Regions from separate parts of the Shewanella sp. KCT genome, predicted to be linked through region 3. Evidence: predicted binding sites of a transcription regulator. Region 3 holds the regulator's gene; each other region holds the start of a gene.

Region 1 (3,282 bases), on a different contig from region 3:
GCCACTTGGTGGGACCCCGAAGGAGAATTTAAACCCATCCATAAGCTCAATCCCCTGAGACTGAACTATATCGATCAAGCCGTCGGCGGTCTGTTTGGTAAGCGTGTGCTGGATGTCGGCTGTGGCGGCGGTATTCTCTCTGAGAGCATGGCACGTCTTGGCGCCAAGGTAGATGGGCTGGACATGGGCGCCGAGCCCCTCGATGTCGCGAAACTTCACGCCTTAGAGATGGGTGTCGAGATCAACTATATCCAGGACACGGCAGAGCATCACAGAGACAGTCATCAGGGCCACTATGATGTGGTCACCTGCATGGAGATGCTCGAGCATGTGCCCGACCCTGCCTCTGTTATCAAGGCCTGTAGCGACATGGTTAAGCCTGGCGGCTATGTGTTCTTCTCGACCATTAACCGCAACATCAGAGCCTATGTAGAGACTGTGATTGGCGCCGAGTACCTGCTTAAGATGCTACCGGTAGGCACCCACGATCATAAGAAGTACATCAAGCCTGCCGAACTTATTGGCATGGCGGATGCGGTAGATCTCGAGTGCGTCGATGCGACCGGCATCACCTACAATCCGCTGACGGAGATTTTCCGCTACACCAAGTCGCTAGATGTCAACTATATGATCGCCACGGTTAAGCAGGATGACTGATCAAATCGTGCCAGGTGCTAACGCTGAAACGATTGATGGTACGCGAACTGCGACTAGGCCAATAAAAGGTGTGCTGTTTGATCTCGATGGCACCCTAGTGGATACGGCGCCCGATCTCGTGCTGGCGCTTAACTTGGCGCTAAAAGACTTTGGGCTGCCGAGCCAACATCTTGAAGATATTCGCTTTGCCGCGTCCCATGGCAGCCTGGCGTTAGTTAGCGCCGCCCAGCCTCATCTTAATGATGAGGAAAAAGCGGCAATCCAGCAGGCGCTGCTTGAGCACTACCATAATGTTAACGGCCAAGAGGCCAAGCTGTTTGATGGCATGAGTCCCCTGCTCGAGCACCTCAGCGAGCAACGCATTCCCTTCGGTGTCGTCACCAATAAGGCGGCGCGCTTTGCGCGGCCTTTGCTGCACAGGCTTGCCTTAGCCAACAAGATGCCGGCCATCATCAGCGGCGACTCCACCACTCAGAGTAAACCCCATCCTGCGCCCATGCGTTTGGCAGCGTCGCAAATTGGCGTCAGCTGCCAGGGAATTCTCTACCTAGGTGATGCTAAGCGCGACCTCGAAGCGGCCCGCAATAGCGACATGCTGGGGGGCATTGCCCATTGGGGTTATATTGGAAACAATGATCAGGCGCACCTCTGGCCCCACGACTTTGGCTTCGACACCCCGGTATCCGTGCTTGAACTCCTAAGACAGGGCTAAGTCGCAGTTAAATCGTGCATAAGTAGCGGTTAAGTCACGATTAAATGAGATGCGTCACGCGCTCTGGTGCTAGGGCGTGTGACACGTCAGTAAAAAGTCGTCCAGGCTGAGATCGCGATCCTTTTTCGGCGCCAAAAGATCCTCAGGATCTGGCCAATATTTTAGCTTTCATGATAGGGAGAATCAGTCGCCTAAAACTTGACCCGCCGGTGCTATCATAATTGAAAACAAGGGTTAAAGGTAAGCCATTACTAACCCTTTGGTTTACCCCCAAGATATCCACAACTTGTCCCCTAAAAACCCGCTTGCAATATCCCACCAACCTCACTATCTTGTATCCTATAAAAGAAAAAACACCATATCTTGTGTATGGGCGGCGGTCGAAGCCACTAGAACTGCAGTAGTGCTCAGGTACTTTTTTTAACATCTTCGATTGTTTTTACATGGAAACGTAGGGTGGAGTTTTCCCTCCCAGCGATATTTAATTCAAGGCTTATCTTCAATGAACAGCAATATGCAAGTCACGAAGCGCAGTGGCGAACGTGAAACCATCGATCTCGATAAGATCCACCGAGTGATCACTTGGGCGGCCAAAGGACTGAATAACGTCTCAGTATCGGAAGTCGAATTACGTTCACACCTTCAGTTTTATGATGGAATTCCAACTGAAGCGATCCACGAAACCATAATTAAGGCCGCTGCCGACCTTATCTCGCCAGAGTCACCAGACTATCAATTCCTCTCTGCACGTCTGGCCATCTTCCACCTGCGTAAGAAAGCCTTCGGCCAGTTTGAGCCGCCTTCGCTTTACGACCATGTGGTGAAGTTGGTTGAGCTGGGTAAATATGACACGCATATTCTGAACGACTATAGCCGCGAGGAGTTAGACACGCTCGACAGCTATATCGACCACTGGCGCGACATGAACTTCTCTTATGCTGCGGTTAAGCAGTTAGAAGGTAAGTACCTGGTTCAAAACCGTGTGACTCACGAAGTCTACGAGAGTGCGCAGTTCCTCTATATTCTGGTAGCGGCTTGTCTGTTCGCCAACTACCCGAAAGAGACGCGTCTTCAGTACGTTAAAGATTTCTATGACGCGACCTCGACCTTTAAGATCTCGCTACCGACACCTATCATGTCTGGTGTGCGTACACCAACACGTCAGTTTAGCTCTTGCGTGCTGATCGAATGTGGCGACAGCTTAGACTCAATCAATGCGACCGCCTCTTCTATCGTGAAGTATGTGTCGCAACGTGCCGGCATAGGGGTCAACGCAGGTCGTATTCGCGCGCTGGGTAGCCCAATTCGCGGCGGCGAGGCATTCCACACAGGTTGTCTGCCTTTCTATAAGTATTTCCAGACGGCGGTGAAATCTTGCTCACAAGGTGGCGTGCGCGGCGGTGCGGCGACCCTCTTCTACCCTATGTGGCACCTGGAAGTTGAGTCTCTGCTGGTACTTAAGAACAACCGCGGCGTCGAAGATAACCGTATCCGTCACCTGGACTACGGGGTGCAGCTGAACAAGCTGATGTACCAACGTCTTATCCAGGGCGGCATGATCACGCTATTCAGTCCATCAGACGTCCCAGGGCTGTACGATGCCTTCTTCGAAGATCAGGCAGAGTTCGAGCGTCTGTATGTGAAGTATGAGCAGGATGAGAGCATACGTAAGAAGCAGATCAAGGCGGTCGAGCTGTTCTCCTTGATGATGCAGGAGCGTGCCTCTACCGGTCGTATCTATATCCAGAACGTCGATCACTGTAATACCCACAGCCCGTTCGATGCTAAGGTTGCCCCTGTTCGTCAGTCGAACCTGTGTCTTGAGATCGCATTGCCGACCAAGCCGCTGAACAACATCGACGATCCAGATGGCGAGATCGCCCTGTGTACCCTATCTGCGTTGAACCTGGGCG
Region 2 (3,282 bases), on a different contig from region 3:
GCGAGTGTCCAGGGCGCGGCGGGCCACCGCCAGACGCTCATCCAGCAGCTGATAGAAGCGGGTCTCGTCGCCCTTAGCCTCGATGGCGATACGCGGCAGGTTCAGGCTGACCACGCCAAGGTTGTTACGCCCTTCGTGCACCAGCTCGCCCTCCTCCTCGTAGGTACCGAGGAAGCTGCGACACCCCATAGGCGTCTTAAAGGAGCCGGTGACCTTTTCCACCTGTTCATAGTTGAGGATATCCGGGTACATGCGCATCGACGCACACTTGAGCGCCATCTGCTTGATATCATAGTTGCAGTCGCCCGCCTTGTGGTTGATGCCGTCGCGAATGGCGAAGACCAGCTTAGGGAAGACCGCCGTCTTACGGTTCTTACCCAGGCCCGTCATGCGCACCTTCATCATGGATGACTGGATGAGACGCGACTCCCAGGAGGTGCCTAGGCCGAAGCCGAAAGTCACAAAAGGCGTCTGGCCGTTAGCTGTATGCAGGGTGTTGACCTCATACTCCAGCGACTGGAAGGCGTCGTGACACTCTTTCTCCGTCTGCGCCGTGGCAAAAGCCTTGGCATCTGTGATCCCCCAGGTCAGCGCGACCTGATAGTGCTTGTCATAGCTCTTGGCGACGAAAGGCGCGAGCACCTCGTCGATACGGTTGATGGTGGTGCCGCCATAGATATGGCTGGCCACCTGGGCGATGATCTGCGCCGTTACCGCAGTCGCAGTCGAGATTGACTTAGGAGTCTCGATCTCGGCGTTACCCATCTTGAAACCATGGGTCAACATGCCGGCCAGATCGATCAGCATACAGTTAAACATGGGGAAGAAAGGCGCATAGTCGAGATCGTGATAATGGATCTCACCCGACTCATGGGCCGCCACCACATCCTTAGGCAGAATATGGCGTGTGGCATAGTGTTTGGCCACAATGCCCGCCAGCAGATCACGCTGGGTGGGGATCACCTTGGAATCTTTGTTGGCGTTCTCGTTCAGCAGCGCCGCATTGCTCTGCTCGACCAAGCCACGGATCTCGCGGTTGAGGCGGCTGCTCAACTCACGATGGATATCCCTATCATGGCGATACTCGATATAGACCCTGGCGAGTTGCTTATAGGGACCTTCCATCAACTGATTTTCTACCGCATCTTGCAGGTCGTGAATATCCACCTGCTCGAGTTCGGCCACCGATTGGCGTACTTGTAGGGCCACCTCGGTGGCATAGGCAACATCATCAATACCTGCCGAACTTGCTGCAGCAACCACTGCATCTCGAATCCTTGTTTCGTCAAAAGGCGTGCGGTAACCATCCCGCTTAATAACCACTGGCATTGTTCAATATCTCCTCAAGTAACGGCCAAATTAACACCATATATAGTGTTAATATAGACGATGAACACAATATGTAGCGCATTAAGCTACAAGTTAGGCTCAAGTACCTTGATCCAGATCATTAATTTGCGGATGGAATTTTGTGACACAAGATTACTGCCAACTGGGCCACTTATCGTTAAAACTTGCCTTGACCCAGTCGGAAAAGGGAGCTAGATGCGGGATAAAAATGGGACAAACTGTGAATAAATTACGTAATTCGTTTAGATAGTGCCAGATAACGCTGTAATTGCCCGGAAGCCTGTTGCGAACTTCCCGACGCGGCCGCCAATTGCATGGTAGATTTAAGCCCCTGCCACATAGACTTATCACTTGGCGTCAGCCCCTGATCGCCCTGTACGAACACAGACAACTGTGCCGATACCCGCGCCGCCTTCTGGTTCAGTCCCTGAGTGTCGAGGCTGTCCATCTGCTTGAGCACAGATTCGGCGTCATCGAGCATGGCGATCATCACGCTATCGGGCTTACTCTCCTTGAGCTGCTCGCGCTGGCTGGCGATAAAGTCGAGCAGTGACTGCGAGCCATCGTCCCTTGGGATATCAAAGCCCGCCTGGCTCAGGCGATTAAGCTGATTTTCCGACAAGATGCCGTCCTGATGCAGACGCTGAATTAACTTGGGAATATCGCCGATGCCAAACTGCCCCTTGGAAAAGAAGTCTTTGGCCATCGCCTCTATCTTCTGCGCCCGCTCCGCCCTTGGCGAGAGAAATACCGCCTCCTGGGGAATATCTGGGCCTGTCGTTTTCGTCTTGGAGGCTTGATTTGACAGGGTCACCTTGTCACTGGCCGATGAGCCGTCGACATCGCGTGTGTCCTGACCCTGTGTATCAGGGCCATGTGCTTCTTGGCCGTGTGTATCTAGACCATAGCTGTTGGCAATCAGATTGGCTTGTGAACCATTAATGGCCTGGCTAATTGAATTCATTGTCAATTTTTCGACTACTGCAGAGAAATATCCCTACAAGCAGCAAAAACCAGGCCAGAGCTGCTAACCAGAGATCCTAAAGAGACAAGCCGTTAGGGAATCCTAGCCGTTTATTTAAACAACTCCTGTTTATAAGGACTGACACCTTAGGGCTAACAACTATGCACTCACGCCTAAAGGCTATTACTTAGGCTATTACTCAGGCTATTAATGACGCTCCAGCTCATCGATACGGGCGCGGATAATATGAGCCACCTGCTTGACGGCCTCTTGTCCTGCCTCGATCGCCTCGCCCGCGCGGTGGAACTCCATGGTGCCAATCTCCATCACGTTAGGGGTGATCAGGATATCCGGCGGATCCCCCATCAGGCGCACCCGCTTGTGGCGCTGCTCCAGGATATCCATCGACTGAGACATCACAGCCAACATGCCTGGCTCACTGCGATTACCGAGGGAAAACTTGTCGGTCAAGCCGCTGACATAATCCCGTCCCCGAGCCAGGAGATCCATGAAGCCGCTCTCCAGCTCCTTCTCGGCTTTCACCTGCTCAGCCTGACTGGCCTTCACATCGGAAGAGATGGCCACAGGTAGCTGCTGATGGCGGGACTTTCTGTGGGCATTAAGATCCACGGCAATCACCAAATCGACGCCCATGGCCCGGCTCACCGACACGGGCACAGGGTTGACTACGGCGCCATCCACCAACCAGCGCTCGCCAATACGCGCCGGCGGCAAGATCCCCGGCATGGAGCATGAGGCTCGCACCGCATGACGCAGGCTACCCTGCTTGAACCAGATCTCCTGGCCGGTATAGAGATCGGTCGCCACCGCCGCAAAGGGCATCTGCATCTGCTCGATATCCAGGTTGCCGATATGCTGCTGCATCACGTCGAACACCTTCTCGCCGCCAATCAGCCCGCCCTTGCGCCAGCTCAGATCCATCAGCCCCAACACATCCCAGCTGGAAA
Region 3 (3,282 bases):
CGCTGGCCACACCGTCGACGTGACCGCTCACCATATGACCGCCGAGGCGGGTCGTGGGCGTCACCGCCTTTTCCAGATTGACCTTCTGTCCCACCTGATAATGGGCAAAGCCGGTAAGGGCCACGGTTTCGGCTGAGATATCGGCCACATAGCCATCGGCCATCTGCTCCACCACGGTCAGACACACGCCATTGGTGGCGATACTGTCACCGAGTTTGACGTCACTTAAGTCCAGCTTGCCGCTAGCCACCGTCAGGCGAATATCATCGCCGCGACGCTCAATTTTTCTCAGGCTGCCAACAGCCTCGATGATCCCAGTAAACATGACTAACTACTCTTTATCGCTCGGTAAATGATTGTGACTCAATTGAAAGGTGAGGCGTCTGTCGGCCCCGATAGCACGCTCGTCGCAAAGCTTGAGGCTAGGCAGCTGTGCCATCTCAGTATAGTCCGGCAATGCCAGCAGGTTACGGCCATGGCCGCCTAAGATTTTCGGCGCCTGATACAGCACCAGCTCGTCCGCCAGCCCTTGCGCCATGAAGGCGCCGGCCAGGGTCGCCCCGGCCTCGACCATCACGCTGTTAAGCTGAGATCCCAGATGTTCCAGCAGCGCCTTTAGCGGCACCTGCCCATTGTCGCTTGGCAGTTGCAACTGACTCACCTGCTCGGGCCAGGCGCTCGCCACGGCCTCGGGATAGGGCTGACAGCTCACCAGCAGCACGGGGGATTGTGTCTCAAACAGCTTGGCCTTGGCGCCGAGGCGCGCACGGGAGTCGAGCACCACGCGAAGTGGCTGACGAATATCCGCCTCGGTTAACTGCTCGCCCAGGCTACCTAGCTCCTGATGACGTACATTCAGGCTAGGGTCGTCGGCCAGAACCGTCTCTATGCCGGTCACGACGGCATCGAAACGGGCACGCATACGCTGCACGTCACGGCGCGCCTCTGGGCCTGTGATCCACTTAGAGACGCCGTTAGCGAGCGCCGTCTTGCCATCCAGGCTCGCAGCCAGCTTGATGCCGACCCAAGGCAGGCCGGTACGCATCCGCTTCATGAAGCCTGGGTTGAGGGCGGCGGCCTCTTCCTGGTGAAGGCCAACCTCGACCTGAATGCCGGTATCTTGGAGCATCTTGATGCCACGGCCAGAAACTTGTGGGTTGGGATCGGCTACCGCCACCACCACGCGGGCCACTTGAGCCTTGATCAGCGCCTCGGCGCAGGGCGGTGTTCGCCCATAATGGCTGCAAGGCTCCAGGGTCACATAAGCGGTAGCGCCTTTGGCCTTATCGCCGGCCATGCGCAGGGCATGCACCTCGGCGTGAGGGCCACCGGCGGCGATATGAAAACCTTCACCAACCAGGGTTTCCCCTTGGACTATTACACAGCCGACATTCGGATTGGGACGGGTGGTGTACTGGCCCTTGCGGGCCAACTGGATGGCGCGCGCCATCATCTGGGAATCAAATTTGGACCAGGCCATGCTCGTCGCCATCTCTTGAGAATAATTGGGGAAGCCCGATACACATCGATTACGACTTGCCCGCTTTGCTCTTATCGTTTTGCAACTTGGCAATCGCCTCGCCAAATTCGGAAACATCTTCGAAGGCGCGGTACACCGAGGCGAAGCGGATATAGGCCACCTTGTCGAGGTTGACCAGGTGATCCATCATCAGGTTACCTATCATCTTAGAAGTCACTTCACGCTCGCCCGTGGCTCTTAGGGTCGATTTGATCTTGCTGAGCGCCTGCTCTATTTGGTCCATCGACACAGGGCGCTTCTCTACCGCCCTCAGCATACCGCCACGCAGCTTGTCTTCGTCGAAGGGTTGGCGGCTACCATCTTGTTTAACCACACGCGGCATCACCAGTTCGGCGCCTTCGAAGGTGGTAAATCTCTCGTGGCAAAGCAGACACTCGCGGCGACGACGCACCTGATGACCATCGGCCACCAGACGAGAATCGATCACCTTAGTGTCTGTTGCGCTGCAAAACGGACAATGCATTGAGCCTCCAGCAAATGCTAATCGGTATCTTGGGGAGCTTTCCCTTGAAATAGATACAAAAATGGCCGCTACCAATGTTAAATCAGTAGCGGCCATCGGAGTTTACCCGATTTACCCCTTAAGGTTAACCGTAAACAGGGAACTTAGCGCACAATTCAAGCACCTGGTTCTTCACGCGTTCGATAGTGGCTTCGTTGTTGATGTCATCTAACACATCACAGATCCAGTTGGTCAGCTCAACCGCTTCGGCTTCTTTGAAGCCACGACGTGTGATGGCTGGAGAACCGATACGCAGACCCGAGGTCACGAAAGGTGAACGTGGGTCGTTAGGTACTGAGTTCTTATTTACCGTGATGTTGGCACGGCCCAGCGCCGCATCGGCATCTTTACCTGTGATATCTTTAGCGATCAGATCCAGCAGGAACAGGTGGTTTTCGGTGCCGCCAGAAACCACATCGAAACCGCGCTCGATGAAGGTGTTAGCCATCGCCTTAGCGTTAACCACTACCTGCTGTTGATATTCTTTGAACTCAGGAGATAGTGCTTCCTTGAAGGCTACCGCCTTACCGGCGATAACGTGCATCAATGGGCCCCCCTGACCACCTGGGAATACCGCAGAGTTCAGCTTCTTGTACAGGTCTTCATCGTTCGCCGCAGACAGGATAATACCGCCGCGAGGACCGGCTAGGGTCTTATGAGTAGTAGAAGTCACCACGTGTGCGTGTGGCACTGGGTTAGGATAGACACCGGCAGCGATAAGGCCTGCAACGTGCGCCATATCGACAAACAGGTAAGCGCCAATCTTGTCGGCGATTTCACGCATGCGCGCCCAGTCGACGATACCAGAATAGGCAGAGAAACCACCGATCATCATCTTAGGCTTGTGCTCTACAGCCAGACGCTCCATCTCGTCGTAGTCGATCTTGCCAGACTCGTCGATACCGTAAGGCACTATGTTGTATAGCTTGCCAGAGAAGTTTACTGGAGAGCCGTGCGTCAGGTGACCGCCGTGAGCCAGGTTCATACCCAGTACGGTATCGCCTGGTTGCAGTAGCGCCATGTAGACTGCGCTGTTAGCCTGTGAGCCGGAGTGAGGCTGAACGTTAGCATAGGTCGCACCAAAGAGTTCCTTGGCGCGTTCGATGGCCAGGTTCTCAACGATGTCGACATGTTCACAACCACCGTAGTAACGCTTGCCAGGATAGCCTTCGGCGTACTTGTTAGTCAGCTGAGAACCTTGAGCCTCCATCACGCGAGGAGAGGTGTAGTTCTCCGATGC

The links. Region 3 encodes NrdR, which represses ribonucleotide reductase genes. Its sites were predicted from a motif close to AAACACNANATNTNGTGTTT; they were not measured.
Region 1: a site for NrdR is predicted at 1,721-1,740, ahead of nrdA (class 1a ribonucleoside-diphosphate reductase subunit alpha). Genes of this name have one in related genera too.
Region 2: a site for NrdR is predicted at 1,361-1,380, ahead of nrdD (anaerobic ribonucleoside-triphosphate reductase). Genes of this name have one in related genera too.

What each region holds. Positions count from the first base shown of each region.
Region 1 is NZ_LVDJ01000001.1:560,053-563,334, reverse strand. It holds gene ubiG (bifunctional 2-polyprenyl-6-hydroxyphenol methylase/3-demethylubiquinol 3-O-methyltransferase UbiG) at 1-657, shown strand, start outside; gene AYI87_RS02480 (HAD family hydrolase) at 650-1,369, shown strand; gene nrdA (class 1a ribonucleoside-diphosphate reductase subunit alpha) at 1,872-3,282, shown strand, end outside.
Region 2 is NZ_LVDJ01000003.1:344,538-347,819, reverse strand. It holds gene nrdD (anaerobic ribonucleoside-triphosphate reductase) at 1-1,329, opposite strand, end outside; gene AYI87_RS06420 (hypothetical protein) at 1,580-2,314, opposite strand; gene rssA (patatin-like phospholipase RssA) at 2,522-3,282, opposite strand, start outside.
Region 3 is NZ_LVDJ01000010.1:60,189-63,470, reverse strand. It holds gene AYI87_RS14520 (riboflavin synthase) at 1-325, opposite strand, end outside; gene ribD (bifunctional diaminohydroxyphosphoribosylaminopyrimidine deaminase/5-amino-6-(5-phosphoribosylamino)uracil reductase RibD) at 332-1,492, opposite strand; gene nrdR (transcriptional regulator NrdR) at 1,530-2,003, opposite strand; gene glyA (serine hydroxymethyltransferase) at 2,128-3,282, opposite strand, start outside.